DNA from 4 places in the Streptomyces sp. NPDC051104 genome. Region 3 is predicted to be linked to each of the others. Evidence: riboswitches for the same ligand, from Rfam matches in the RefSeq annotation. Region 3 holds a riboswitch; each other region holds the start of a gene.

Region 1 (7,253 bases), on a different contig from region 3:
CCGACTGGAGACCGGCCGGCGGCAGCCGTCGCTGCCCATGCTGCTGGCGCTCGCCCGTATCTACGGTACGACCGTCTCCGAACTGCTCGGCGAGACCGTCGCCGACCGGGACGCCGTCGTGCGGGCCGCCGACATGGAGCCCACCCGGGCGGGCGGCTGGGCGTACTGGCAGGCGGGCGGGGCCGGACGCGGCATGCAGGCCCTGCGGGTGCACATCCCTTACGGCACCCAGGGCGACATCGTGCGCGTCCACCCGGGCGAGGAATGGCTGTACGTCCTCAAGGGGCGGCTGCGGCTGCGCCTCGGCGACTCCACCCACGTGCTCGCGCCGGGGGACAGCGCGCACTTCGACTCGCTGACCCCGCACCGTCTCGCCGCCGCCGACCACGGCGGCACCGAACTGCTCTTCGTCCACACCCTGCTGCAGAGCCCGACCGCCGCGCTCTGCCTCGGCCCCACCCCTGGAGAGATGCCATGACCGAGCAACCGGAATCCCGCCCCCGCAAGGTGATGGAGGAGAAGTTCCCGCGCGGACTGTGGGTGCGGCTGATCGTCTACATCGCGGTCGGCCACCTGTTCGCCGCTTTCATCTACCTGCTGTTCCAGGTGGGCGCGAAGTGAGCGCCCATCCCGGACCGCGCTTCAGTCCAGCAGCCGGTCGCGCAGCCGCTCCCGCACCGCGGGCGTGATCCGCAGCCCCTTCTCCAGGTAGGTCTCGACACCGCCCCAGGTCTCCTCGACGGTCTCCAGCGCCGCCGCGAGGTACTCGGCGCGAGCGTCGAAGAGGGGGCTGAGCAGCTCCATCACCTCGGGGGAGTACGCGTCGGGCGACGAGCCGTTGCGGCGTACCTTGTAGCGGCGGTGCTTCGCGTTCGACTCCAGGTAGTCCGCGACGATCGCCTCACGCTCGACCCCGAGGGCGAGGAGCGTCACCGCGATCGACAGCCCCGCGCGGTCCTTGCCCGCGGCACAGTGCATCAACGCGGGCACGCTGTCCTCGGCCAGCGCGTGCAGCACCTGGGAGTGCTCGGCCGTGCGCTCCTTGATGATCGTGCGGTACGACAGGATCATCCTGTTCGCCGCCTTGCCGTCGGCGAGCAGCGCGCGCAGCTGCTCCAGGTCGCCGTCGCGGACCATCTTCCAGAACTCGGCGCCGTGCGCCGGGTCGGTCAGCGGCAGGTTGACGTTCCGCACGCCGGGCAGCTCGACGTCCGGGCCCTCCAGCTTCTTGTCCGCCGCGTTGCGGAAGTCGAAGATCGTGTGCAGGCCCAGCGAGGTGAGGAAGGTCGCGTCCCGCTCCGTCGCGTGCGCGAGGTGGCCGCTGCGGAAGAGCACTCCGCGCCGCACCCGCCGGCCGTCCACGGTCGGCAGGCCACCCACGTCGCGGAAGTTGCGTACGCCGGTCAGCTCGGGCTCGGTAGACGGGACCTGCTGCGTCACGAGGGCTCCTCCCATCCGTCCGCCGGCGCTGTTCGCCGGCGGGCCGCGCCTCGACGATACGGCACCGTGTGATCAGGCGATCGTCCCCGGGAGGGCGCACGCGTCGCGGACAGGCGTTGCCCGCGAGGCACCTCACAGCCGATGATGTTGGGGCCTGATCGCACCTGTTCGAATCTGTGGGGGCATGTGATGCTGGAGATCGCCGCGGACGGCCGCACCTGGCTGCTGTCAGGGCCCACGAGCAGCTACGCCCTGCGGCTCGCCGAGGACGACACGCTGCTGCACCTGCACTGGGGCCCGCGGATCACCCTCGCCGACGCCGAGGCGCTCGCCGCCCTGCCGGCACCGCCGTACCGGCCCTTCGAGTCCCCGCTCGACGGCCGCGAGGAGTACCCGGTCGAGGGCGGCCCCCGTTTCGTACGCCCTGCCCTGTCCGTGCGCACCGAGGAGCGCCGCGGCACCGAGTGGGCGTTCGAGGCGTACGAGGCCGACGGCGACGAACTGCGGCTGCGGTTCACCGACGCCGGACTACGGATCACCCTCCACTACCGGATGCGCGGCGACGTCGTAGAGCGCTGGGTGACCCTCGCCAACGACGGCCCCGCCCCCGCCGAACTCCTGCGCGCCGACTCCGCCACCTGGACCCTGCCCGAGCGCGGAGGGTGGCACCTCTCCCAACTGCACGGCCGTTGGGCGGCCGAGTCCCGGCTGGTGCGGTCCGACCTCACCTACGGCGAGAAGGTCATCGGCAGCCGCCGCGGCCACACCGGCCACCAGCACCTGCCGTGGGTCGCGCTCGACACCGGCGCCACCGAGGAGAGCGGCGAGGTCTACGGCTGCGCGCTCGCCTGGTCGGGCACCTGGCGGATCGCCGTGGCCCAGCTCCCGGACGCCCGGGTGCAGATCACCGGCGGCGCCGGGTACGACGACTCGGGTCTGCTGCTCCTTGCGCCGGGGGAGACGTACACCACCCCCGTCTTCGCGGGACTGTGGAGCGACGGCGGCCACGGCGGCGCGAGCCGCGCCTGGCACGCCTACCAGCGCGCGCACATCGTCCCGGACGCCGACCGGGACCGCCCCGTGCTCTACAACTCCTGGGAGGCCACCGAGTTCGACATCTCCGAGGAGCAGCAGGGGGCGCTGGCGCGGCGGGCGGCGGCCATAGGGGTGGAGCTGTTCGTGGTCGACGACGGCTGGTTCGGCACCCGTACCAGTGACCGCGCCGGTCTCGGCGACTGGCGGCCCAATCCGGACCGCTTCCCCTCCGGCATCAAACCGCTCGCCGACTACGTGCACGCCCTCGGCATGCAGTTCGGCATCTGGGTCGAGCCCGAGATGGTCAACCCGGACAGCGACCTCTACCGCGCCCACCCCGACTGGGTGCAGTACCAGCCGGGACGGAAGCGGACGGAGTTCCGCAACCAGCTCGTGCTCAACCTCGCCCGCGAGGACGTCCAGGAGTACCTCTGGGAGCAGCTCGACGCCCTGCTCTCCAGCGCCCCGATCGACTATGTGAAGTGGGACTTCAACCGCTGCTTCACCGACGCCGGCTGGCCCGGCGAGCCTTACCCGCAGCGGCTGTGGGTCGACCACGTGCGCGCCTTCTACGCCCTGCTGGACCGGTTGCGGGCCGCGCACCCCCATGTCGCCTTCGAGTCCTGCTCGGGCGGCGGCGGACGTGTCGACCTGGGCGTCATGAGCCGTACGGACCAGGTGTGGACGTCCGACAACACAGACCCGCTCGACCGCCTCGCCATCCAACACGGCTTCAGCCAGATCCATCCGGCCCGGGTGATGGCCGCCTGGGTCACCGACAGTCCGAACGCGATGCTCAACGGACGGGTGAGCTCGCTGCGCTTCCGGTTCGTCAGCGCCATGGCCGGAGTGCTCGGTGTCGGCGGCGACCTCGCGCAGTGGACCGAGGAGGAGCTGGCCGAGGCGCGCGACTGGGTCGGCCTCTACAAGGAGATCCGGCCCGTGGTCCAGCGCGGTGACCTGTACCGGCTGCGGCCGCCGGCGGGCGGGTTGAGCGCGGTGCAGTACGTCCTCGGCGACGAGACCGTCGTCCTCGCCTGGCTCCAGGCACAGCACTACGGCGAGCCGGTCGCCCCTCTGCGGCTGCGTGGCCTGGACCCGGCGGCGACGTACGAATGCCGGGAAACCGGCGAACTGCACCGCGGTGCGGTCCTTCTGCATCACGGGCTGCGGCCCGCGCTGCGCGGTGACTTCGACGCGACGGTCATCCGGCTGCGCCGGATCTGAATCTGAAAAATGGGCGTGCCCGAATTGACCGATTCCTTGTAACTCGCTCTGGATGAAGGGCTTCTGAAGAACCGACACGTGAGCAGTGTCATACGCGTGACGCTCCGCTGTCGCCATGTGCATGTAATTCGGTGATTGTTCAGGGAAATGGTGAAGCCCAGAGTCGCCGGATCGACGGAGCGTCACCGGGGGCTTCCGGTGAGGACAACGAGAAAGGTGCGCACCGGGAGGCGAACAGTTGTCGCTGCGCGTCCTGTTCGCTTACGTTTCCCATCCATCCGGGCGGAACGCCGAATCCTGCCGCCGTCCGGAGCCCGCACACACACCCATGCCCGGCAGGAGCGGGGGACCCACAGGAACCATGCCTGTTCCGGTCTCCGGAACGGCTAGGGGTAAAGCCGTGCGCGAGCACGGCCGGACATCTCCAGTCCGCACCCGACAGCTCACCTCGCAGGCGCCGGAGAGGAATTCACCATGCCCGCGAAGGGTAAGCACCGCCGTCCCAAGCCCCGGCGTTTCACCCGTTCCCTCGCCGTCGCCGGAACCGGCGGCGCCGCGTTCGCGCTGCCCCTGGTCGGGGCGGCCGGGGCCCATGCCGCCACCCCGGCCTCGTCCGTTGCCGAGAAGGCCGCCATCGCTTCCCAGGAGACCGTCACCGCTTCCCAGGGGACCGCAATCGCTACCGAGAAGGCCGCCACCGCGGTTCCCGTCACCGTGAAGCGGGGCGCGGACCGGGCGACCGGCAGCAGGACCTACACGGTCGAGGCCGGCGACTGGCTGGAGAAGATCGCCCGCGAACAGCACGTCGACGGCGGTTGGCACAGGCTCTACGAGGACAACCGCTCGGCCGTCGGCTCGGACCCGTCGCTCATCCACCCGGGCCTGAAGCTGACGTTGGACGGTGCCCGGGCCGCGACGAGGACGACCACCCCGCCCGCAGCAAAGTCCAAGGCCTCCAGGGCTGTCACGAGGAAGGCCGCCAGGACCGCCACGGTCTCCGCCGGTTTCACCCTGCCCGTCACGGGTGCCGTCCTCGGCACCGGTTACCACGTCGCGGGCGGCATGTGGTCCAGCGGCCACCACACCGGAGTGGACTTCGTCGTCCCGACCGGCACCAGTGTGAAGGCCGTCACCGAGGGCACCGTGGTCGCCGCCGGCTGGGGTGGCGCGTACGGCAACCAGGTCGTCATCAGGCTCGCCGACGGCCGCTACGCCCAGTACGCCCACCTGTCCCACATCTCCGTCGCCGCGGGCCAGACCGTCGCCGAGGGGCAGCAGGTCGGCCGGTCCGGCGCGACCGGCAATGTCACCGGACCGCATCTGCACTTCGAGATCCGCACGACCCCCGACTACGGGTCGGACGTCGATCCGGTGGCCTACCTGCGCTCCCACGGCGTGACCGTCGGCTGACGCCACCCGCCGCGATTTCCGCGAGGCCGGGCCCTGTTGGGGGTCCGGCCTCCGGCGTTCACGCGGTCCCGACAGGAGTGCGACCACGGCCCACAGTGATCGGGAAGCCACTTCCGGATCACCGGGTTCAGCGTCCGGCGGCTCGCCCAACACCCCTGATCGGGGGCGTATTCCTGATCGGCGCAGTTGCGGCGAGTGGTTTATCTCACCGTCCGTCAACCTTTTCCTACGGTCGCGTAGCTCACATCGCAAGGTGAATCATGGACCGATGTGGCAGACGATTCGAAGAATGACAACAGATCAGTGATCGGGTCGTACGTGGCGGTGGGGGACAGCTTCACCGAGGGTGTCGGCGACCCGGGGCCCGACGGGCAGTTCGTCGGCTGGGCCGACCGGTTCGCGGTCCTCCTCGCGGACCGGCGGCCCGAGGGCGACTTCCGGTACACGAACCTCGCCGTGCGCGGCAAACTGCTCGACCAGATCGTCGAGGACCAGGTCCCGAAGGCCGTCGAACTGGCTCCGGACCTGGTCTCGTTCTGCGCCGGCGGCAACGACATCATCCGGCCGGGCACCGACCCCGACGACGTCGCCGAGCGGTTCGAGCGGGCCGTCGCGGTCCTGACGTCCGCCGTCGGCACGGTGATGGTGACCACCGGGTTCGACACACGGAGCGTGCCGGTGCTCAAGCATCTGCGCGGCAAGATCGCCACCTACAACGGCCATGTGCGGGCGATCGCGGACCGGTACGGCTGCCCGGTCCTCGACCTGTGGTCGCTCAAGTCCGTGCAGGACCGGCGCGCCTGGGACGACGACCGTCTCCACCTCTCGCCCGAGGGCCACACCCACGTCGCCCTGCGGGCGGGCCAGGTTCTCGGCATGGAGGTGCCGGCCGACCCGGACCAGCCGTGGCCGCCCCTGCCGCCGCGCGGCACGTTCGAGGTACGGCGCGACGACATCCACTGGGCACGCGAGTACCTGGTGCCATGGATCGGACGGCGGCTGCGCGGAGAGTCGTCGGGGGACCGGGTGGTGGCCAAGGGGACGCTGTCGCCGGACGACATCAGGGTGCGGATCGCGCAGGCGGTGTGAGGCCCGGCCTCCTCCTCCCAGGAGGCCGGCCGTTCAGGCCGAAGCGGGGGTCCGTGGGCGGAGCCCCGGGCCGGTGGCTGGGGGCGGCAGCCCTCAGCCACCGGCCCGGACCGCGCCCTGCCGCCGGTGGCCGCGACCGGGGCGTCCACGCGGTCGATGCCCGCGCCGACGACCTCGGCGGCGACTGCCGAGCTGTCCGACGACGGCGTCGAAGCGCTCGCCGCCGCGGTCCACGGGCGAGGACCTGGGGCTCACCCAGGAGCTGAGCGCGGCGGTCCCGCAGAGCCGGGGCCGCTCATCCGGTCCGTCGGACACCCGCCTACGGAAGCCTCGAAGGAGTCGCCCGCTTCCTGTGGAGGGGCGGCACGGCGGTCGCCGGAGCCGGCCGGAACCGCATGCTCTCGGAGTGACCGCTACCGCGCGGAGGTCGTCCGCCGTTCCTCCACGGGCGGCACGTCGCAGGAGTCCTTGAAGCCCTGGCTCGTCAGTCCGAGCGCGGAGTTGGTGCGCGAGCGCAGGTTCTCCACCGCGACCATCGCCGTCAGCTCAACGAACGCCGGCTCGCCCAGGCGGCCCAGGAGCCGTGCCGCGAGGACGTCGTCGACAGCGGGCGGGGTGGCCGTCATCGCCTCGGCGTACTCCATGACGTCGCGCTCCAGTTCGGTGTACACGTCGCTGTCGCGCCAGCGCGGCACGTCGACCAGCTTCTCGCGCGCCATACCGCGCTCCCGGCTCACCCAGTACCCGAAGTCCATGCACCAGGCGCAGCCGATCGCCGCGGCCGACGCCATCTCGGCCAGCGCCTTCAGGTCCGGGTCCATCTTGTTCCACTTCGCCACCCACTGTTCGAACCGCAGATCGCTCCACAGCACGCGAGGCTGGTGGGCGAGCGCCTTGCCGGGGTCGAGGACCTTTCCGTACGTCCGCTTCGAGTACCACTCCATGATGCGGAAGAAGAGCGTGCGGCGCGGGGTTGTGAACTGCTGCCGCGGAACAGTGCACGAGCGTGATCTGGCGTACGTGAGTGAGTGGGCCGGCCACGGTGCGCGCGG
Region 2 (7,253 bases), on a different contig from region 3:
CGGCCCCCGAACTGTTCACCTGGGAGTTCGCCGCCGACCCGTACCCCGCCTACGCCTGGCTGCGTGAGCACGCCCCCGTGCACCGGACGAGGCTGCCGAGCGGTGTGGAGGCCTGGCTGGTCACCCGGTACGTGGATGCCAAGCAGGCCCTCGCCGACCCGCGGCTGAGCAAGAACCCGGCGCATCACGACGAGCCCGCGCACGCCAAGGGCAAGACCGGCATCCCCGGCGAGCGCAAGGCGGAGCTGATGACCCATCTGCTCAACATCGACCCGCCGGACCACACCCGGCTGCGCCGGCTCGTCTCCAAGGCCTTCACGCCCCGGCGTGTCGCGGAGTTCGCGCCGCGGGTCCAGGAACTCACCGACCAGCTCATCGACCGGTTCGCGGGCAGGGGAGAGGCCGACCTCATCCACGAGTTCGCCTTCCCGCTCCCCATCTACGCCATCTGCGACATGCTCGGCGTCCCGCGCGAGGACCAGGACGACTTCCGGGACTGGGCCGGGATGATGATCCGCCACGGGGGAGGACCGAGGGGCGGCGTCGCGCGGTCCGTGAAGAAGATGCGCGGCTACCTCGCCGACCTCATCCATCGCAAGCGCCTGGCGCTACCCGTCGAGCCCGGCCCCGGCGAGGACCTCATCTCCGGGCTCATCCGCGCCTCCGACCACGGCGAGCACCTCACCGAGAACGAGGCCGCCGCGATGGCCTTCATCCTGCTCTTCGCAGGGTTCGAGACCACCGTCAACCTCATCGGGAACGGCACGTTCGCGCTCCTCGGGCACCCCGGGCAGCGGGCCCGTCTGCAGCGGTCGCTCGCCGCCGGGGAACGCGACCTGCTCGAGACGGGCGTCGAGGAGCTGCTGCGCTACGACGGCCCGGTGGAGCTGGCCACCTGGCGTTTCGCCACACGGCCGCTCACCGTCGGCGGACAGGACATCGCCCCCGGCGACCCCGTCCTGGTGGTCCTGGCCGCCGCGGACCGGGACCCGGCGCGGTTCGCCGACCCGGACGTCCTCGACCTCTCCCGCCGCGACAACCAGCACCTCGGGTACGGGCACGGCATCCACTACTGCCTGGGCGCGCCCCTGGCCCGCCTGGAGGGACAGACGGCGCTCGCCACGCTCCTGACCCGCCTGCCGGACCTGCGGCTCGCGGTCGACCCGTCCGCGTTGCGCTGGCGCGGCGGACTCATCATGCGGGGCCTGCGCACGCTGCCCGTGGCATTCACACCGGTACCGGAGAAAGGTCACGAACGTCCCGCCGACATCCGGACATGACACGGCGAACAAACGGACGGTCACAAGTAGGTGACAGGATCTCACCTCTGTGATCTTCACGTGATCTACGCTGCATTAACTTGTGACAAGCGATCTAGTGCCGATACGTTCACGCAGCAACGCGGCGGTCCGCACGCCACGGCCGTCGCGTCGGTCGATGCTGTCGTGTGAAAGGCAACCGCATGCTCTCCGGGAACGGTCGTCACCGTCGCCCCCGTCAGGCTCCGGCTCTCCTCGTCGCGGCAGGGGTGACCGGATCAGCGATCGCGATCCCGCTGCTCGGCGCCACCGGCGCGAGCGCGGCCACCGGCGCCACCTGGGACCAGGTCGCGGACTGCGTCAGCGGCGGCTCATGGAGCGCGGACACCGGCAACGGCCACTACGGCGGGCTGCAGCTGACGCAGGACGACTGGGACAAGTTCGGCGGTCTCGACTACGCGCCGAGCCCCGACCAGGCGAGCCGTTCACAGCAGATCGCCGTCGCCGAGAAGGTCCTGGCGGCCGGGGGCGTCGGGGTCTGGGGCACCTGCGGCCTGCTGAACGGTCTGAGCAGGGACTCCGGCTCCGCCGACGTCGACACGGGTGTCGCCGGGGACTCGTCGTCCGGCGGCGGATCGTCCTCCGACTCCGGCCTCGATTCCGGCATCGACTCCGGTCTGTCCGACTCGTCCGGATCATCCGCGTCGACCACTCCGTCGCCTTCTTCATCCTCTTCGTCCCCTTCGCCTTCCTCGTCCTCGCCCTCGTCCGGGGCGTCGAGCGCCGACACAGCCAAGAGCGCACAGGAGTCCGGTAGCGCGCCGACGGCCACGTCGAAGAGCGATGAGTCGGGCAAGTCGGCACAGAGCGATGCCTCGCCGGGGGCGAGTTCGACCGAGACCTCGGGTGCCGGTCGTCACCGCGGAGACAGCGCCGAAGAGAGTGCCGCGGACGGCCGTGCGTCGGACGCGTCCGGCCGGCACGCCTCACGCGGCACCGCGGACGCGCGCGACGCCGTCGACGGCTCGTACACCGTCCGCCCCGGGGACAATCTGTCGTCCATCGCCGACTCCCTTGACCTCGGCGGCGGATGGACGGCGCTGTACGAGGCGAACAAGCAGACGGTCGGTGCCGATCCGAACCTCATCCTCCCCGGTCAGAGCCTTGCGCTCGACGTCGACCCGACCGGCGGGTCGTCCTGAACTGCCCTTTGTATGACGGAAGTTCGCGACCCATTTAGCGCCGAATGTCCTATTTGGCGAAAGTGAGATATGAGTCTCATAAGCCCTGATCGTCTTTGAAATTCCGGCGATCGACTGCTTACGGTCGTGATCGCTCGCCACAGCGAGCCCCTGCGGTCGCAACGCCGAATCCTGCCAGCGGCCGTACGGGAACAGTCGTCGCGTCAAGCGCCGTAGGCAGGAGCGGGGGACCCAAGGTAGGCGCCGCGTCCGGGAGTTGACCGGAAGCGGCTCGGGGTGAAGCCGTGTCCCGCAAGGGGCACGGCCGGGCAACTCAACCGGCCCGAACCCGACAGCTCACCTCGCAGGCGTCGGTGAGGGGAACGAACCATGCTGTGTTCCGGCAACGGTAAGCACCGCCGCTCGTCCAAGGCCACCCGTGTCATCGCGCTCGCCGGTGTCGCCGGCGCTGCCATCGCCGGCCCGCTCCTCGCGGCCGGGAACGCCTCCGCGGCCACCGCCGCCCAGTGGGACGCCGTCGCCCGGTGCGAGTCCGGCGGCAACTGGCACATCAACACCGGCAACGGCTTCTACGGTGGTCTGCAGTTCACGAACTCCACCTGGGCCGCGTACGGCGGCACCGCCTACGCCTCCCGCGCCGACCTGGCCACCGAGGGCCAGCAGATAGCCATCGCGGAGAAGGTCCTCGCGGGCCAGGGCAAGGGCGCCTGGCCGGTGTGCGGCAAGGGTCTGACCAGCGCCACGTACAACGGTTCCGCGGCCACCGGCTCCTCGAGCAGCGCGAAGAGCACCACCACCACGAAGAGCACCACCCGCTCGACCGAGCAGCAGGCGGCCAACCGCTCCACGCAGCGCCCGGCCCCGCAGAAGACCGTCACCACCCCGACCGGCCGGAAGGTCGAGAAGGGCGACGGCGAGTACAAGGTGGTCAAGGGCGACACCCTCAGCTCGATCGCCGCGAGCCACCACGTCCAGGGCGGCTGGCAGAAGCTCTTCGACCTGAACAAGGACATCGTCCAGGACGCCGATCTGATCTACCCGGGCCAGCAGCTGCACCTGAAGTGACAGCCGCCCGGTAGCCGGCCCCAGGCCCCTCCCAGGCGTGACCCCCACCGTGGGGGTCACGTGAGGGCCCACCCCGTCCCCGCGGGCTCCCCGCTCCGGCGCGTGTTCCCCCGTACGCGCCGGAGCGGGGCTTTGTGCTGTCCGGCCCCTTTGTCGTCCGGCCGCTTCGCCGCCCGGCCGCGCGGATTTCACCCCGCCTTTCCCCGGCCCTTTGTTCCGGACGGGAACAATGTGTACCGTCACCCTGTCCACGGGACGGTCGGTAGGCCGGCCGACACCCCGGGGCGGTTAGGCTCTAGTCGCAAGGCACAGCCGCAAGGCAGACAGCCCCGCACTTCCAGCGTCACATCCAAGAAGGAGATGCTCGTGCCGTCCATCGACGTCGTCGTAGCCCGGGAAATCCTGGACTCCCGAGGCAACCCCACGGTCGAGGTCGAGGTCGGCCTCGACGACGGCAGCACGGGTCGTGCCGCCGTCCCGTCCGGCGCCTCCACCGGCGCCTTCGAGGCCATCGAGCTCCGCGACGGTGACCCCAACCGCTACCAGGGCAAGGGTGTCGAGAAGGCCGTCCTCGCCGTCATCGAGCAGATCGGCCCGGAGCTGGTCGGCTACGACGCCACCGAGCAGCGCCTGATCGACCAGGCGATGATGGACCTGGACGCCACCGACAACAAGGGCTCCCTCGGCGCCAACGCGATCCTCGGCGTCTCCCTCGCCGTCGCCCACGCCGCCTCCGAGGCGAGCGACCTGCCCCTGTTCCGTTACCTGGGCGGCCCGAACGCGCACCTGCTGCCGGTGCCGATGATGAACATCCTGAACGGCGGCTCGCACGCCGACTCCAACGTGGACATCCAGGAGTTCATGATCGCCCCGATCGGCGCGGAGTCCTTCTCCGAGGCCCTGCGCTGGGGCACCGAGGTCTACCACACGCTGAAGAAGGTCCTGAAGAGCAAGGGCCTGTCCACCGGCCTCGGCGACGAGGGCGGCTTCGCCCCGAACCTCGGCTCCAACCGTGAGGCCCTCGACCTCATCCTCGAGGCCGTCAAGGAGGCCGGCTACGCCCCCGGCCAGCAGATCGCCCTCGCCCTGGACGTCGCCGCCTCCGAGTTCTACAAGGACGGCAAGTACCTCTTCGAGGGCAAGGAGCGCTCCGCCGCCGAGATGACGGAGTACTACGAGGAGCTCGTCGCGGCCTACCCGCTCGTCTCCATCGAGGACCCGCTGTTCGAGGACGACTGGGCCGGCTGGAAGGTCATCACCGACAAGCTCGGCGACAAGGTCCAGCTGGTCGGCGACGACCTGTTCGTCACCAACCCCGAGCGCCTGGCCCGCGGCATCGAGGAGGGGGCGGCCAACGCCCTGCTGGTCAAGGTCAACCAGATCGGTTCGCTGACCGAGACCCTGGACGCCGTCGAGCTGGCCCAGCGCAACGGCTTCAAGTGCATGATGTCCCACCGCTCCGGCGAGACCGAGGACGTCACCATCGCCGACCTGGCCGTCGCCACCAACTGCGGCCAGATCAAGACCGGTGCCCCGGCCCGCTCCGAGCGCGTCGCCAAGTACAACCAGCTGCTGCGCATCGAGGAGATCCTCGACGACGCCGCGGTGTACGCCGGCCGTTCGGCCTTCCCCCGCTTCAAGGGCTGAGACGAGGCCGGAGCAAGCCGCTGGGACAAGCCCGAGCCAGGCTTGGCCGGTCGTACGTACGTCCCCGTACTCGGTCCCGTACCGTGTGCGGGGACGTACGCGCGTGTGAAGGGGAGGCGGGAGACATGGCCGGGAAGGACCGCGACCGGTTCTCCACCGCGACCAGGCTCAGGCTGCTCGGCGAGCAGACGGCCGCCCGGGTCTACCGCTCCCAGACCCGGCGCCAGGCCCGCCGCTCCCGGCTCACCGGCCGGGCCGCGCTCCTCGCCCTCGTCCTGTGCTCGCTGATCGTGGCGCTGGCCTACCCGATGCGGCAGTACGTCTCCCAGCGCGGCGAGATCGCCGACCTGGAGCGGCGACAGGAGCAGGCCCGCAAGCGCGTCGAACAGCTGCGTGACCTGAAGGCGCGCTGGCAGGACGACGCCTACGCGGAGCAGCAGATCCGGCAGCGGCTGCACTATGTGATGCCGGGGGAGACCGGCTACATCATGATCGACCCGGACGCGGTCAAGCCGTCGCGCGCGGACCGGACGACGGCCGTACGCCCCTGGTACGCCGGCCTCTGGGACGCGGTGGACAGGGCCGACAAGGCGGACAGGGCCGACGGTCCGGCCGGTGAGCGCACCGCGCCTTGACGCGCCCGTCACGCACCCGGACGCATACCGACGCAAACCGACGCGCCCCGACGCACCCGAGAAAGACAGCCCGAAAGAGAGCCATGGAAACCCCTCCGCCGCCCACCCCGCGCACCGAGCCGACGGACGCGGACGTCGAGGCCGTCAAGCAGCAGCTCGGGCGCCCCCCGCGGGGGCTGCGCGCGATCGCGCACCGGTGCCCCTGCGGGCAGCCGGACGTCGTGGAGACGGCGCCGCGGCTCCCCGACGGCACCCCGTTCCCGACGACGTACTACCTGACGTGCCCCAAGGCCGCCTCCGCGATCGGCACGCTGGAGGCCGACGGCGTCATGAAGGAGATGACCGAGCGCCTGGCCACGGACCCGGAACTGGCCGCCGCCTACCGCGCCGCGCACGAGGACTACATCGCCCGCCGCGACGCCATCGAGGTACTGGAGGGCTTCCCCAGCGCGGGCGGCATGCCGGACCGGGTGAAGTGCCTGCACGTCCTGGTGGCGCACTCCCTGGCGGCCGGACCGGGCGTCAACCCGCTCGGCGACGAGGCGATCGCGATGCTGCCGGAGTGGTGGCGCAAGGGGTCGTGCGTGGGGGCCGAGGTTTCCGAGGAGGACACCAAATGACGCGGGTCGCCGCCATCGACTGCGGTACGAACTCCATCCGGCTCCTGGTCGCCGACGCGACTGTGTCCGACAGCGCCTCCGGCGCGGGCGCCACGGGCGAACTGGTCGACCTGGACCGGCGGATGACCATCGTCCGGCTGGGGCAGGGCGTGGACCGCACCGGACGCCTGGCGCCCGAGGCGCTGGAGCGCACGTTCGCCGCCTGCCGGGAGTACGCCGAGGTCATCAGGAAGCACGGCGCCGAGCGGATCCGGTTCGTCGCCACGTCCGCCTCACGGGACGCGGAGAACCGGGACGAGTTCGTCCGCGGCGTGGTGGACATCCTCGGCGTCGAACCGGAGGTCATCTCCGGCGACCAGGAGGCGGAGTTCTCCTTCACGGGGGCGACCCGGGAGCTGATGGGCCGCACGGATCTGGCCACGCCGTTCCTGGTGGTGGACATCGGCGGCGGCTCCACGGAGTTCGTCGTCGGCGACGGCCATGTGCGCGCCGCGCGGTCCGTGGACATCGGCTGCGTCCGTATGACCGAGCGCCACCTCGTGCGGGACGGGGTGGTCACCGACCCGCCGACCGAGGAGCAGATCGCGGCCATACGCTCCGACATCGAGGCCGCGCTGGACCTGGCGGAGCAGACGGTGCCGCTGCGGGAGGCGCACACGCTGGTGGGTCTCGCGGGGTCGGTCACCACGGTCTCGGCGATCGCCCAGGACCTCCCGGAGTACGACTCGACGCGGATCCACCACTCCCGGATCTCCCACGACCGGGTTCGGGAGATCACAAGTGCGCTGCTCCACTCCACCCACGCCGAGCGCGCGGCGATCCCGT
Region 3 (7,253 bases):
GCCAGTTCCCTGACCAGGGCGCGGATCTCCCGCATGCCCTGCGGGTCGAGGCCGTTGGTCGGCTCGTCCAGGACCAGGAGCCTGCGGGGCTGGAGCAGGGCGGCCGCGAGACCGAGGCGCTGCTTCATCCCCAGGGAGTACGCCTTCGCCTTCTTGCCCGCGGCCGCCGTGAGGCCGACCCGGTCGAGGGCGGCCGCGACACGGGTCCGCCGGGTGCGCGGGTCGGCGGTGGGGTCGGCGGCGTCGTAGCGCAGGAGGTTGTCCCGGCCGGAGAGGAAGCCGTAGAGCGCCGGGCCCTCGATGAGGGCGCCGACGTACGGGAGCACGGCGCGCGTGGCCCGGGGCATGGGCTGCCCCAGCACGCGTGCCGAGCCCGAGGTGGGCTCGATCAGGCCCATCAGCATGCGGATGGTGGTGGTCTTGCCGGAGCCGTTCGGCCCGAGGAAGCCGAAGACGCTGCCCGCCGGGACGGTCAGATCGAGCCCGTCCACGGCGAGCTGCCCGCCGCGGTAGCGCTTGGTGAGGGCGCGGGTGGCGATGACCGGGTCCTGCGGGTCACTCGCCGCCCTCGCCGCCGAGTCCCTCGACTGCGCTTCCGCGTCGGGCAGTTCCTCCATGGGCTTTCCTGCTCCCCTTCGTCCGTACGCCGTACGGGGGGTCACTTCCCCGCGTTCGCCGCCTTCAGCAGCGCGTCCTTGGTGACCGCGCCCGCGTACACCTTGCCGTCGTCCGTGATCAGGGCGTTGACCAGGCGGGTGGAGAAGACCGTGCCCGAGCCGAACTTGCCGGTGACGTGGTCGCCGAGCGAGTTCAGGAAGCCGGAGGCCGCGCCGTCGCCGGACGGCGATCCGGACGGCACCCCGCCCTTGCTGCCGGTGTCGAACACGTAGATGGCGTTCCAGCCCTCGCCGAGGGTCTTCGACGCGCTGCCCCAGGGTGTTTTGCCCGTGTCCTCACGCTGGGCCTCGTGCCCGGTCTTCCCGGCCTTCAGGTCGTCGCCCTGGGCGACCTTCGTGCCCTTGGGCGGCGTGAAGTCGAACGTCGACGCGGCCGGCTTGGCGAACGAGACCTGCGTGAAGCCCACGTCCAGCACCGCCGCGCCGCCCTTCGCCGGGGTCAGCGTGAACTTCAGCGGCAGCCCGGTCTTCGCGTCCACCGCGATGCTGATCGCGCCGACCGTCGTACCCGACTGCTTCGGCCGGACGAGCAGCTTGTAGGCGTCCCGGCCCGCGACCTGGGCCGTGCCGTCGACCGTCACGGAGGTGGTCTTGTCGGCCGCCTTCAGTGCCTGATCAGCGAAGTCCCTGGGCGTGGCGGGCACGTCCTTCGGCGCCGCCTCGCCGCTCTTGTGCTCGCCCGCGCCGGTCGCGTGGTACGCCTGGTTGGAGGCGCTGTCGTACGCCCACACCTGGTCGCCGTTGCGGATGACACTGTACTCGGCGGCCTTCTCGATGAGCGAGAGCTTCTGCTTGTCCTGGCCGTCGGCGGCGACCCGCACGGTGTGGGTGCCGGAGGCCAGCTCCAGCAGCTTGGAGCTCGGGTCGGCGGCCGAGTCGCCCTTGCCCTGCCCGCCCTGGGAGAGCGCGCCCGAGGCCAGGCTGCCCTCGAGGCCGCCCAGGTTGGGCAGGCCCAGGTCCGTGCTGATCGTCACCGTGCCGGACATCTGCTGGACGTCCGACTTGGCGATCTTCTCGATGAGCTGTTGCGCGCTGATCTTCGGCAGGTCGGGGTCCCCGGAGCCGGCGAACGCCGGGACGAGCCCGATGGTCGCCGCCGCCACGCCCACGACCGTGACCGGGACGACGTACCGCGCGGCCTTGCGCCGCCCGTCGCGTACGTCCTCGACCTCCCCGGCGGGTGTGCTGTCGTCGGATTCGTACGGTGCCATGTGTGCCTTACCTCCGTCGTCGGCGGCGGCCTGCTGTCTGTGCACTCGTCCACCCCTGCGCCGCCATTCTCCCCCGGACTCCTGTGAGGTGGTCCTCTCCATATGACCAAATCACCGGGAGGGAAGCGTCAGACCGCGGGGCCAACTCCGCGTACTCCTGGGGTATGACATGACGGGCGGGGCACGGCGCCCCACCCGTAGGGGTTGTCAGGGCGTACCGAAAGGCGTGGGACGTGGCACACGCCGGGCGGGGGGCTCAGGGAACGCCTGGCGCGTCACCCCGCCCGGTGCACCACCGCGTCGCACATCTCCGTCAGGGCCGCCTTCGCGCCGCAGTCCGGCAGCGGGGCCAGGGCCGAGCGGGCGTCCTCCGCGTAGCGGACGGCGTCGCGGCGGGCCTGCTCGAGGGCCGGGTGGACCCGGAGGCGGGCGAGGGCGTCGGCGTGGCGGGCGTCGTCCGTGAGGTCGGAGGCCAGCAGCTCGCACAGGGCGACATCCTCCGGCAGCCCGTGCCGCTGGGCGCGCTCGCGCAGGCGCAGGACCGGGAGGGTCGCGATGCCCTCGCGCAGGTCCGTCCCCGGCGTCTTGCCGGACTCGTGGGAGTCGGAGGCGATGTCCAGGACGTCGTCGGCCAGCTGGAACGCCACGCCGAGACGCTCGCCGTACTGCGTCAGCACGTCCACGACCGTCTCGTCGGCGCCCGACATCATCGCGCCGAAGCGGCACGCCACCGCCACCAGGGAGCCCGTCTTGCCGGCGAGGACGTCGAGGTAGTGCTCCACCGGGTCACGGCCGTCCCGCGGGCCCGCCGTCTCCAGGATCTGGCCGGTGACGAGCCGCTCGAACGCCTGCGCCTGGATACGGACCGCCTCCGGGCCGAGGTCGGCCAGGATGTGGGACGCGCGGGCGAACAGGAAGTCGCCGGTGAGAACCGCCACCGAGTTGCCCCAGCGGCTGTTCGCGCTGGCCACCCCGCGCCGCACATCGGCCTCGTCCATCACGTCGTCGTGGTACAGCGTGGCGAGGTGGGTGAGCTCCACGACCACGGCCGAAGGGACGACCCCCGGCGCGTACGGGTCACCGAACTGTGCCGCGAGCATGACGAGCAGCGGCCGGAACCGCTTCCCGCCCGCGCGCACGAGATGCTGCGCGGCCTCGGTGATGAAGGGCACCTCGCTCTTCGTGGCGTCGAGCAGCCCTTCCTCGACAGCGGCCAATCCGGCCTGGACATCGGCTTCCAGAGCCTGGTCCCGCACGCTCAGCCCGAACGGCCCGACGACGGTCACGTGAGGTCTCCTGTCTGCTGACGTCTGCTGACGATCACACGGTCGGTATCGAGGTCGGTCACTTGATCGATGACGCGTCAGGGCGACTCGGCTCACCGAGTTTGTCGATCTGTCGCCGCCATCACTCAAGTCAGCGTATCCGGTCAGGTTTCGATCACCACGAGTGCCCGCTGTTCCAGGCCGGGCGGTATCGGATCACGAGAGGCATGTTCTTGATCAGGTGATACGAGCGGGTTTGGAGCGACACAGCGGAAAGCTGCCCCACCTGGTGGCCGGCGACGCGCACCGGTCCCCTGAAACACCCCCTCGCATCCCACCTCCGGAGCAGCCCGGCACCCCCAAGGCCTTCGCAGGGCCACGCGGCCCGGCCGCCCCGCCCGGCGCCATCACCCGGCCGAGCGCACACCCAGTCTCGACGGGGACGCGCGGAACGCCGAGGCACGCGCGCGTACAGATCCACAGGGCGTGACGAGATGGCATGAGGAGTGACGTCGGTCACGCCCTCCGATCCGGAGATGCGGATTCCCGTAGACCCGACCGATGTCCGAATTGCCGTAATTCGTCCCCATAAAAGCCGCCACTCGAGGGCAACAATCGAGCCTTTTGTCCGAATTGCCGCCCCAGGGCTCTGGATTAGAGGTGGCGATCAAGGAAAGCACGAGTGAATTAGCTCACGCCACCGGTAGGCGGTGCGGAGCATGCGGAATCTCAACTTCTCCTTTACTTATGCCAACTTGAACTGTGCTCAACAAAATGGATCACATCCCTTATTCCCGCATTTCATGGTCATTTACCTCGGACTGCGACTTCCAGGCTTGTTCCCGACATGTGCTCTCGCATACCTTCCCAATCGATCCGGGCGGACCGCCGAATCCTGCCGCCGCCCGCGATCCATTGACCACCACGGCAGGAGCGGGGGACCCAGGTAAGTCGCCGGACCGGGCACAGCGCCGGAACGGCTTGGGGTGAAGCCGATTCCTCGACACCGAGGACACGGCCGGGCACCTCCCAGCCCGAACCCGACAGCTCACCTCGCAGGCGCCGGAGAGGACTACGACATGCCCGCTTTCGCCCTGCCCGCACGCCGTCGGGACCGCCGCTCCAAGGCCGCGCGCCTCACCCGTGCCCTCGCTGTCGCGGGGACGGGTGCCGCCGTTCTGGCCCTTCCGGTCCTGGGCGCGACCAGCGCTTCCGCCGCGACCCCCACCTCCGCGACGACCACGACCGCCGCCGCCAAGACGGTGACGACGCGCGCCGGAAACCTCGACAGCTGGATCCGTCAGTCGCTGGTCGTCATGCAGCAGCACGGGATCCCCGGCTCCTACTACGGCATCCACCGCAACGTGATGCGTGAGTCGTCGGGCAACCCGTCCGCCATCAACCTCTGGGACTCCAACGCCCGGATGGGCATCCCGTCCAAGGGCCTCCTCCAGGTCATCGACCCGACCTTCCGCGCGTACCACGTGCCGGGCACGTCCTGGAACATCTACGACCCGGTGGCGAACATCACGGCCGCGTGCAACTACGCCGCCCACCGGTACGGCTCCATCGACAACGTCCACAGCGCGTACTGACGCTGTGCGCCGCGCGTACCGGGGCTGAGGCCGAGGCCGAGGCCTAGCGGCCCCTGAAGAGTCGTTCGAGGACGACGGCGATGCCGTCGTCCTCGTTCGACTTCGTGATCTCGTCGGCGACCGCCTTGAGTTCGGGGTGGGCGTTCGCCATGGCGACGCCGTGCGCGGCCCAGTCGAACATCGGGATGTCGTTCGGCATGTCGCCGAACGCGATGGTCCGGCGCGGCCCCAGGCCCAGATACTCGGCGGCGAGCGCGAGCCCCGTCGCCTTGGTGATGCCGCATGGCTGGAGTTCGACCGTGCCGGGCCCGGACATGGTGACCGTCGCCAGCGAACCGACCGCGCTGCGCGCCACCGTCGCCAACTCGTCGTCGGCCAGGGCGTGATGGCGCAGCAGCACCTTGCTGATGGGCGCGCACCACAGGTCGTCGCGCCGTTGGACCCGCACCGCGGGCAGCGTGGGGTGCGGCATCCGGTAGCCGGGTTCGATGAGCGTGAGCCCGTCCACGCCGTCCTGGTCGACGGCCGCGTACACCTGCCCCACCTCGGCCTCGATCTTGCCCAGCGCGGTCTCGGCCAACTCCCGTTCCAGGGTGACGGAAAACAGCAGCCGGTCCGCGCCGGCGTCATACACCTGCGCGCCCTGTCCGCACACCGCGAGCCCCCTGCCGCCCAGGTCGTCGAGCAGCGGCCGCACCCTGGGCGCCGGACGCCCCGTCACCACGAGGTGCTGCGCGCCGGCCGCGGCGGCCCGCGCCAGCGCGTCCCTCGACCGGTCGGAGAGCGTGTCGTCACCGCGCAGCAGCGTCCCGTCCAGGTCAGTGGCGATGAGTGAATATGCGAGGGGTGCGGCCATGATCAGAGAATACGGATGGAACACCCCCACGACTCACCGCGAACCAGCCGACGCCCGGCCACCCGTCGTGAACCGGCCGACCCACGGCTGACCTACGGCCGACCTACGACTGACCTACGCCCGACCTCCGGGCGCCTGTCGAGCACCGGCCGGCCCCCGGCCCCCTGCCGAGCACCCGCCGACCTCCGGCCCCCTGCCGAGAACCGGTCGGCATCCGGCTCGACAACCGTGGCCCTTCCGAGAGGGGAGGGCCACGGGGTGGTCCGGTGGGCGGCCGGGTCAGCCGTGAGCCGTCGCCAGGTGCTTCGCCAGGCGCGGCGACGCGAACTCCGTGCCGCAGACGAACCGCATCACCGGTCCGTAGGAGGCCGCCGCCGGCAGGCCCGTGAAGTACAGGCCCGGGACCGAGGACACATAGCCCGCGCCGAGCTTCGGGGCGCCCCGGCTCACCGCCAGGCGTGTGCGCAGTTCGTGGCCCAGGAAGTCCATCGCGGAGATGTCCACACGGTAGCCGGTCGCGGCGATGACGTGGTCCGCGGTGAGTTCCTCCGTGCGGCCCGTGTGGGTCCGGACCGTCAGGGCCGTGCCGCCGTCCGCCACGGACGCACGGATGATCCCTTCCACCCCGCGCACCTGCACGTTCTCCTGGAAGCGGTCGCGCAGCCACCACGCGCCTAGCGGGCCGAGGACGCGACGCACCAGGTAGTGGCGGGTCTGGGCGGGCAGGTAACGGTACGGGTGAGGGTAGTAGCTGAGCGCCCACAGGGACCAGGCACGGCCGAAGGGCGACTCGGGGCGCAGCTTCGGCTGGTCCCACGGGGGAGCGCCGAAGGCGACCTTGCCGCTCCCGCGCGCCACCACGCGCACTCGTGCGCCCGCCTCGGCCGCCAGTGCCGCCGTCTCCAGCGCGGACTGGCCGGCGCCGACGACCAGCAGCTCCTTGCCGGAGAACTGCTGAGGTCATGGTGCTGGGAGCTGTGCGAGACCGGACCGGTGCGCGCGGGGCCGTCCGCTGCCGCGGCGGCCAGCTCCGGCGGGAGGTGCGCGAGGCCCGACAGGCCGGTCGCCACCACGACCGCCCGAGCGGTGAACAACTCGCCCGAGTCCAGCTTGAGATCGAAGCCACCGCCCTTGCGGCGGTCCACGGAGACCACCCGGACCCGCTCGAGCTCGGGCAGCAGCTTCTGCTGGAACCACTCCCCGTACGCGATGAACGTCTCGACCGGGATGATGTCCTCGTCCGTCACCAGCCGGCGGATCCCCGCCGCGTCGCAGTAGTCGGCCAGGGTGTGGCCACGCTGGGGCGCGTCGATGTTCGAGGCGACCGGGGTGGACTTCAGGAGCATGCCCGCGGGCATGTTGTCGCGCCAGCTGACCATGGGCTCGCCGAAGACGCGGACCGGGATACCGCGCCCGCGCAGATGGGCGGCGGTGGACAGGCCGAAAGGCCCGGCGCCGATGACTGCTACCGGTTGAATCACGAAGTCCCTCCCCAGGACGCTACGTGCCTGCTTCGTGGTGGAGCGCGTACGCCTGTGGCGTACCGGTCGTACGCCCCGACGTACCGGTCGTACGCCTACGACGTACGGGTCGTGCTGCCGTGGCGGTTGGTCCGCCACAGCTGATACAGGTGCTTCGCGCCCGGCCGC
Region 4 (7,253 bases), on a different contig from region 3:
GTCGACCAGGGCCACGTTGTTGATGCCGAAGGACTCCTCCATGGGCGTCAGCTTGTAGAGCTGCTCCAGGATCGCCTCCGGCACGAAGCCGTTCTTGATCTCGATGACCAGGCGCAGGCCGTGCTGCCGGTCGGTGAGGTCCTTGACGTCGGCGATCCCCTGGAGTTTCTTCGAGCCCACCAGGTCCTTGATCTTGGCGATCACCTTCTCCGGGCCGACCGTGAAGGGCAGCTCGGTGACGACGAGGCCCTTGCGGCGCGCCGTCACGTCCTCCACGGAGACCGTGGCCCGCATCCTGAAGGTGCCACGGCCCGTCTCGTACGCGTCGCGGATCCCGGGCAGCCCCACGATCCGGCCGCCGGTGGGCAGGTCCGGGCCCGGGACGTGCTTCATCAGAGCGTCCAGGTCCGCGTTCGGATACCTGATCAGATGGCGGGCGGCCGCGATCACCTCGCGCAGGTTGTGCGGCGGCATGTTCGTCGCCATGCCGACCGCGATGCCCGACGCGCCGTTCACCAGAAGGTTCGGGAAGGCGGCGGGCAGGGCCACCGGCTCCTGCTCCTGGCCGTCGTAGTTGGGCGCGAAGTCGACCGTGTCCTCGTCGATCGACTCGGTCATCAGACTCGTCGCCTCGGCCATCCGGCACTCGGTGTACCGCATGGCGGCCGGCGGGTCGTCGTTGCCCAGCGAGCCGAAGTTGCCGTGGCCGTCGACCAGCGGCACGCGCATCGAGAAGGGCTGGGCCATGCGCACCAGGGCGTCGTAGATCGACGCGTCGCCGTGCGGATGCAACTTACCCATGACCTCGCCGACGACGCGGGCGCACTTCACATAGCCGCGGTCGGGGCGCAGGCCCATCTCGTTCATCTGGTAGACGATCCGCCGGTGCACCGGCTTGAGGCCGTCGCGGGCGTCCGGCAGGGCCCTTGAGTAGATGACCGAGTATGCGTACTCGAGGAAGGAGCCCTGCATCTCGTCCACGACGTCGATGTCGAGGATCTTCTCCTCGTACGAGTCGTCGGGTGGCGGGGTCTTCGTGCTGCGGCGGGCCATCGCTGCCGGCTCCTTCACCGTCTGTGCTGGGCATGGAAACGAATCTGACGCCGACCATTGTGGACCGCCGCACCGACAACGGGGACCGGGGCCCTTCCGAGGGGCCGTGAAACGGGCCCGACGGCGATCACGACCGTCCCGGCCCCCCGACGCGTCAACGGCGAGCTTCCCCCACCCCCCGTAATCATGGTCTCGCTCTCGGCGTACGTCGCCCGGGAACTTCGCCACCGGTCGGCACGCTTGCATACAGTGACAGGACCGGCAGGAAACCGCGGTTTCCGCGACAGCTTCCGCGATCGAAGGGACGTACATGCCCATGGGTCACACGGCCACAGCCGAGGCAGGCTCCGGCGGCCTGACAGCGACCGAGCACCGCCTGGCCAACGGCCTGCGCGTGGTGCTCTCCGAGGACCATCTGACCCCGGTCGCGGCGGTGTGCCTCTGGTACGACGTCGGCTCCCGGCACGAGGTTCAGGGGCGCACGGGTCTCGCCCACCTCTTCGAGCACCTGATGTTCCAGGGCTCCGCCCAGGTCAAGGGCAACGGCCACTTCGAGCTGGTGCAGGGAGCGGGCGGCTCGCTCAACGGCACCACCAGCTTCGAGCGCACCAACTACTTCGAGACCATGCCCGCCCACCAGCTGGAGCTCGCCCTCTGGCTGGAGGCCGACCGCATGGGTTCCCTGCTCGCCGCGCTCGACGACGAGTCCATGGAGAACCAGCGGGACGTCGTGAAGAACGAGCGCCGCCAGCGCTACGACAACGTCCCCTACGGCACCGCCTTCGAGAGGCTGACCGCGCTCGCCTACCCCGAGGGCCACCCCTACCACCACACGCCGATCGGGTCGATGGCCGACCTGGACGCGGCGACCCTGGAGGACGCGCGCGCGTTCTTCCGCACCTACTACGCGCCGAACAACGCGGTGCTGTCCGTCGTCGGCGACATCGACCCCCAGCAGACCCTCGCCTGGATCGAGAAGTACTTCGGGTCCATCCCGTCCCACGACGGCAAGCCCCAGCCGCGCGACGGCTCGCTGCCCGAGATCATCGGCGAGCAGCTGCGCGAGGTCGTCGAGGAGGAGGTTCCGGCGCGTGCCCTGATGGCCGCCTACCGGCTGCCGCAGGACGGCACACGCGCGTCCGACGCGGCCGACCTGGCGCTCACGATCCTCGGCGGCGGCGAGTCCTCCCGCCTGTACAACCGGCTCGTGCGCCGTGACCGCACCGCAGTCGCCGCCGGCTTCGGCCTGCTGCGGCTCGCCGGGGCGCCCTCGCTGGGGTGGCTGGACGTGAAGACCTCCGGCGACGTGGAGGTGCCCGTCATCGAGGCCGCCATCGACGAGGAACTCGCCCGGTTCGCCGAGCGGGGCCCGACGGCCGAGGAAATGGAGCGCGCCCAGGCCCAGTTGGAGCGCGAGTGGCTGGACCGGCTCGGCACGGTCGCGGGCCGCGCCGACGAACTGTGCCGGTACGCCGTGCTGTTCGGCGACCCCCAGCTCGCCCTGACCGCCGTGAAGCGCGTGCTCGAGGTCACCGCCGAGGAGGTGCAGGAGATCGCCAAGGCCCGCCTGCGCCCCGACAACCGCGCGGTGCTCGTGTACGAACCGGTCGCGGCCGAGGCCCCGGAAGCAGCCGAGACCACCGACGAGACCGAGGAGTCGGCGAAGTGAGCGAGCTCGCGACCATGGAGTTCCACCCGCAGCCCGAGCCCGGCGAGGCCCGGCCCTGGGCGTTCCCGGCGCCCGAGCGCGGCACGCTCGACAACGGCCTGACCGTGCTGCGCTGCCACCGCCCCGGCCAGCAGGTCGTCGCCGTCGAGGTGCTCCTCGACGCGCCCCTGGACGCCGAGCCGGCCGGCCTCGACGGCGTCGCCACGATCATGGCGCGCGCCTTCTCCGAGGGCACCGACAAGCACTCCGCCGAGGAGTTCGCCGCCGAGCTGGAGCGCTGCGGCGCCACCCTCGACTCGCACGCCGACCACCCCGGCGTCCGCCTCTCCCTGGAGGTGCCGGTTTCCCGCCTCCCCAAGGCGCTCGGACTGCTCGCCGACGCCCTGAGGTCGCCGGCGTTCGCGGACAGCGAGGTGGAGCGCCTGGTGCGCAACCGCCTCGACGAGATCCCGCACGAGATGGCCAACCCGGCCCGCCGCGCCGCCAAGGAGCTCTCCAAGGAGCTGTTCGCGGCGTCCTCGCGCATGTCGCGCCCGCGTCAGGGCACCGAGGAGACGGTCGCGAGCATCGACGCCGCGGCCGTCCGTGCCTTCTACGAGCGGTATGTGCGCCCCGCGACGTCCACCGCGGTCGTGGTCGGCGACCTCACCGGGATCGATCTGGACGAACTCCTCGGGGACACCCTCGGCGCCTGGACGGGGGAGCCCTCCAAGCCGCGTCCGGTGCCCCCGGTGACCGCCGACGACACCGGCCGCGTGATCATCGTGGACCGTCCCGGCGCCGTCCAGACACAGCTGCTCATCGGCCGTGTCGGGCCCGACCGCCACGACCGCGTGTGGCCCGCCCAGGTGCTCGGCACGTACTGCCTCGGCGGCACCCTCACCTCCCGCCTGGACCGCGTCCTGCGCGAGGAGAAGGGCTACACCTACGGGGTGCGGGCCTTCGGGCAGGTGCTGCGCTCCGCGCCCGACGGCACGGGCGCCGCGATGCTCGCCATCAGCGGCTCCGTCGACACGCCGAACACCGGCCCGGCGCTCGACGACCTGTGGAAGGTGCTTCGCATCCTCGCCGCCGAGGGCCTGACGGACGCCGAGCGCGACGTCGCCGTACAGAACCTGGTGGGGGTGGCACCGCTGAAGTTCGAGACGGCGGCGGCCGTCGCGAGCACGCTCGCCGACCAGGTCGAGCAGCACCTGCCGGACGACTACCAGTCGACGCTGTATCAGCAGCTGACCGCCACGGGCACGGTGGAGGCCACCGCGGCCGTGGTGAACGCCTTCCCGGTGGACCGTCTGGTCACCGTGCTGGTGGGCGACGCCGCGCAGATCAAGGAGCCCGTCGAGGCGCTCGGCATCGGCGAAGTGAGCGTCGTCGCCGCCGAGTAGAGCGCACAGCACGCGCGCGTGCGCCGCGCCCAGTCCCGGGGCCCTGGTGACTTTCCGTGTCACCAGGGCCCCGCCCATTGGCGGGTTTGTCCGTATTGCCACAGAGGTTGCCTCTCTGCCCTGTGGGATGCGCTACAAACCCCGTTCTGCGTTTGCTGATTGAAAGACGGTCCCCTTAGCGTCGTTCGGGCTGTCCGTCAGGCAGTGCGCCGCACCCGCGGCACCGGACAGTCATCGCCGAGTCCCCGTACGGCGCGAGCCAGGGGAGCCGGGGACCCAAAACCACAGTCCCTGGGGTGAATCGGGCGCGAGCCCGTAGGAGACCTTCCTGCTCCGAACCCGTCAGCTAACCCGGTAGGCGAGAGGGAAGGAAAGGACCAGCCACTTCATGGCGTTCACCTGCGCCACCGGGAAGCACCGTCGCCCGAGCCGTGTGAAGCGTACGACTGCGAACGCCGTCGGCGTGGCAGCGCTCACCACCACCGGTGTCATCGGCACCCTGGCCGCCCCGGCCCTCGCCGCCGGCGCCCCCGTCGAGCAGACCGGGCTGCTCCAGGCCGTCACCCTCGGTGGCTCGGTCGCCGAGAAGATCGACGCACAGGCCGCCGCCCAGAAGCAGGCCGCCGCCCAGAAGCGGGCCGAGGAGGCCGCGCGCAGGAAGGCCGCCGAGAAGGCCCGCCAGGAGCGCGAGGCCAAGGAGCGGGCCGCGCGCGAGGCCGAGCGCAGGCGTCTCAACGCGTTCGTGCCGCCGATCTCCGACTCCTTCGTGTCCACCGGTTACAAGACCGGCGGCTCCCTGTGGTCCTCCGGCTCCCACACCGGCATCGACTTCCACGCCGCCACCGGCACGCCCGTGCACGCCGTCGGCGCCGGTACCGTCGTGCAGACCGGCTGGGGCGGCGCGTACGGCAACCAGATCGTCATCAGGATGAACGACGGCACCTACACCCAGTACGGCCACCTGTCGTCCATCGGCGTCTCCGTGGGCCAGCGGGTCGTCCCCGGCCGGCAGATAGCCCTCGCCGGGTCCACCGGCAACACCACCGGGCCGCACCTGCACTTCGAGGCGCGCACCACCCCCGAGTACGGCTCGGACATCGACCCCGTCGCCTACCTGCGCTCGCACGGCGTGAACGTCTGACGGCCCGCGCCCGCGACAGGCGCGCCCGCACCCGACGGCCCCGGCTGATCAGCCGGGGCCGTCGTCGTCTTTCGAACGGCTGCGTGTCCAAAAAATATCCCTGGATTCCGACCTGCCGTCGGAAATTCCGGCCCACTGCAATAGAGTCGGTCGAACACGAGTCAATCGCGTACGTTTCACGGGGATTAAGGCGGAGGTCGGTCATGCGTATTCCGGCGCACTCGGTCTGCACGGCGATCCGTGATGACATCGTCGCGGGTGTCTACGAGCGCGGCAGCCGGCTCACCGAGGAACTCCTCGCGCGCCGCTACGGCGTCTCCCGCGTTCCCGTGCGCGAGGCGCTGCGCACCCTGGAGGCCGAGGGCTTCGTGGTCACCCGCCGGCACGCGGGCGCGTGCGTGGCGGAACCCAGCGAGCAGGAGGCCGTCGACCTGCTGGAGATGCGGATGCTGCTGGAGCCGCTCGGGGCCGCCCGGGCAGCGCAGCGGCGTACCGAGGCCCATCTCAAGGTGCTGCGTGGCCTGGTCAGACTGGGCCAGGAGCGGGCCAGGAGGGGCAACAGCGAGGATCTGCGCTCCCTGGGCGGCTGGTTCCACGAGACGCTGGCGCAGGCCGGCGGGAGCCCCGCGCTGACCTCGACGCTGGCCCAGCTGCGGCACAAGATCACGTGGATGTACGCGGTCGACGCGCCGGTCGACCCCGTTGAGTCCTGGGCCGAGCACGGCGGCATCGTGGACGCCGTCGCACGCGGGGACGGCGAGCGGGCGCGGGCGATCACGGCGCTGCACACGGAACGCTCCACTGCCGCGCACCGGCTCCGCTTTCCCGGCGGGACGGACCGCCCGGACCGTGTGAGGACTTCGCAACACCCCGTAAACACGTCGGCGCTCCGGCATTAACACAGGCGCCGTATACAAAGAGGGATATTCGGCTGAGGCCTGTTTTAGGCTGCCTTTTTGGCGTGCGTCCGCAAAACGGCGTGCGCCGTTTCGGCGCGTCGTCAGTGAATTTATTCATGTTGACGAATACGCCGTGTGCCGTTTTCATTGCGTGCGCCTTCCGCGCCGTTCCCTGCGCCGGACTGCGGTCATCGCCGGTCCTCACCCTCCCGGACGGGAGCTTGCCCGGCGCGACAAAAGCCGCGCCGCCATGAAGGCGACGCGGCTGAAGCGGGGTGCTGCTGCCCGAAGGGTCAGACGGTCTCGGGGAGTTCCTCGAGGCCCTCGGCGACCAGCTTGGCCAGGCGGTCGAGCGCGGCGTCCGCACCCTCCGCGTCGGAGGCCAGGACGATCTCCTCGCCACCCTGGGCGCCGAGGCCCAGAACCGCCAGCATGGACGCGGCGTTGACGGGGGTGCCGCCCGCCTTGGCGATCGTCACCGGGATGCCGGAGGCCGTGGCTGCCCGGACGAAGATGGAGGCGGGGCGGGCGTGGAGACCCTCGGCCCAGCCGACGTTGACGCGGCGCTCAGCCATGTGTTGCTGCCCTTCGGATGTATCAGGGTTGTCTAGACCAGTGTTCCATAGGTGAAGCGTGCCCGGGAAGGGCATCGTCCCGCCCCGGCGGGCCGGGACCGGTTCCCTCAGCCTGCCTCGCCCCGCCTAGGGACGCGAGCCTTACTCTGGGGCCCATGCAGACCACGTCGGACCGGCACGAGTACCCCGCCCACTGGGAGGCCGACGTGGTGCTGCGCGACGGTGGCACCGCGCGCATCAGGCCCATCACCGTCGATGATGCCGAGCGTCTCGTCAGCTTCTACGAGCAGGTCTCGGACGAGTCGAAGTACTACCGCTTCTTCGCGCCGTACCCGCGCCTGTCCGCCAAGGACGTCCACCGCTTCACGCACCACGACTTTGTGGACAGGGTGGGACTCGCGGCCACGGTCGGCGGCGAGTTCATCGCAACCGTACGCTATGACCGCATCGGTACCGACGGCCTGCCCGCCTCCGCGCCCGCCGACGAGGCCGAGGTGGCCTTCCTCGTGCAGGACGCGCACCAGGGACGCG

The links. Region 3 has a riboswitch for cyclic di-AMP ahead of AB0N14_RS04250 (transglycosylase SLT domain-containing protein). Riboswitches for the same ligand answer to the same signal wherever they lie in the genome.
Region 1: linked by a shared signal. The riboswitch ahead of AB0N14_RS14955 (peptidoglycan DD-metalloendopeptidase family protein) and the one ahead of AB0N14_RS04250 (transglycosylase SLT domain-containing protein) in region 3 are both predicted to bind cyclic di-AMP.
Region 2: linked by a shared signal. The riboswitch ahead of AB0N14_RS17345 (transglycosylase family protein) and the one ahead of AB0N14_RS04250 (transglycosylase SLT domain-containing protein) in region 3 are both predicted to bind cyclic di-AMP.
Region 4: linked by a shared signal. The riboswitch ahead of AB0N14_RS26145 (M23 family metallopeptidase) and the one ahead of AB0N14_RS04250 (transglycosylase SLT domain-containing protein) in region 3 are both predicted to bind cyclic di-AMP.

Annotation. Positions count from the first base shown of each region.
Region 1 covers NZ_JBFBBS010000008.1:140,179-147,431, reverse strand. The annotation lists gene AB0N14_RS14975 (XRE family transcriptional regulator) at 1-478, shown strand, start outside; gene AB0N14_RS14970 (DUF6126 family protein) at 475-621, shown strand; gene AB0N14_RS14965 (tyrosine-protein phosphatase) at 643-1,440, opposite strand; gene AB0N14_RS14960 (alpha-galactosidase) at 1,630-3,702, shown strand; cyclic di-AMP (ydaO/yuaA leader) riboswitch at 4,016-4,172, shown strand; gene AB0N14_RS14955 (peptidoglycan DD-metalloendopeptidase family protein) at 4,177-5,112, shown strand; gene AB0N14_RS14950 (SGNH/GDSL hydrolase family protein) at 5,416-6,201, shown strand; gene AB0N14_RS14945 (carboxymuconolactone decarboxylase family protein) at 6,615-7,145, opposite strand.
Region 2 covers NZ_JBFBBS010000010.1:85,138-92,390, forward strand. The annotation lists gene AB0N14_RS17335 (cytochrome P450) at 1-1,280, shown strand, start outside; gene AB0N14_RS17340 (transglycosylase family protein) at 1,463-2,461, shown strand; cyclic di-AMP (ydaO/yuaA leader) riboswitch at 2,660-2,826, shown strand; gene AB0N14_RS17345 (transglycosylase family protein) at 2,831-3,526, shown strand; gene eno (phosphopyruvate hydratase) at 3,887-5,173, shown strand; gene AB0N14_RS17355 (septum formation initiator family protein) at 5,299-5,808, shown strand; gene AB0N14_RS17360 (DUF501 domain-containing protein) at 5,892-6,428, shown strand; gene AB0N14_RS17365 (Ppx/GppA phosphatase family protein) at 6,425-7,253, shown strand, end outside.
Region 3 covers NZ_JBFBBS010000001.1:862,006-869,258, forward strand. The annotation lists gene AB0N14_RS04235 (ABC transporter ATP-binding protein) at 1-617, opposite strand, end outside; gene AB0N14_RS04240 (sigma-E factor regulatory protein RseB domain-containing protein) at 659-1,888, opposite strand; gene AB0N14_RS04245 (polyprenyl synthetase family protein) at 2,164-3,174, opposite strand; cyclic di-AMP (ydaO/yuaA leader) riboswitch at 4,064-4,228, shown strand; gene AB0N14_RS04250 (transglycosylase SLT domain-containing protein) at 4,248-4,748, shown strand; gene AB0N14_RS04255 (HAD family hydrolase) at 4,792-5,604, opposite strand; partial or broken gene AB0N14_RS04260 (FAD-dependent oxidoreductase) at 5,884-7,085, opposite strand; partial or broken gene AB0N14_RS04265 (ATP-grasp domain-containing protein) at 7,181-7,253, opposite strand, start outside.
Region 4 covers NZ_JBFBBS010000022.1:73,567-80,819, forward strand. The annotation lists gene AB0N14_RS26130 (DNA topoisomerase IV subunit A) at 1-1,053, opposite strand, end outside; gene AB0N14_RS26135 (pitrilysin family protein) at 1,364-2,722, shown strand; gene AB0N14_RS26140 (pitrilysin family protein) at 2,719-4,107, shown strand; cyclic di-AMP (ydaO/yuaA leader) riboswitch at 4,333-4,483, shown strand; gene AB0N14_RS26145 (M23 family metallopeptidase) at 4,496-5,248, shown strand; gene AB0N14_RS26150 (GntR family transcriptional regulator) at 5,452-6,147, shown strand; gene AB0N14_RS26155 (HPr family phosphocarrier protein) at 6,441-6,722, opposite strand; gene AB0N14_RS26160 (GNAT family N-acetyltransferase) at 6,878-7,253, shown strand, end outside.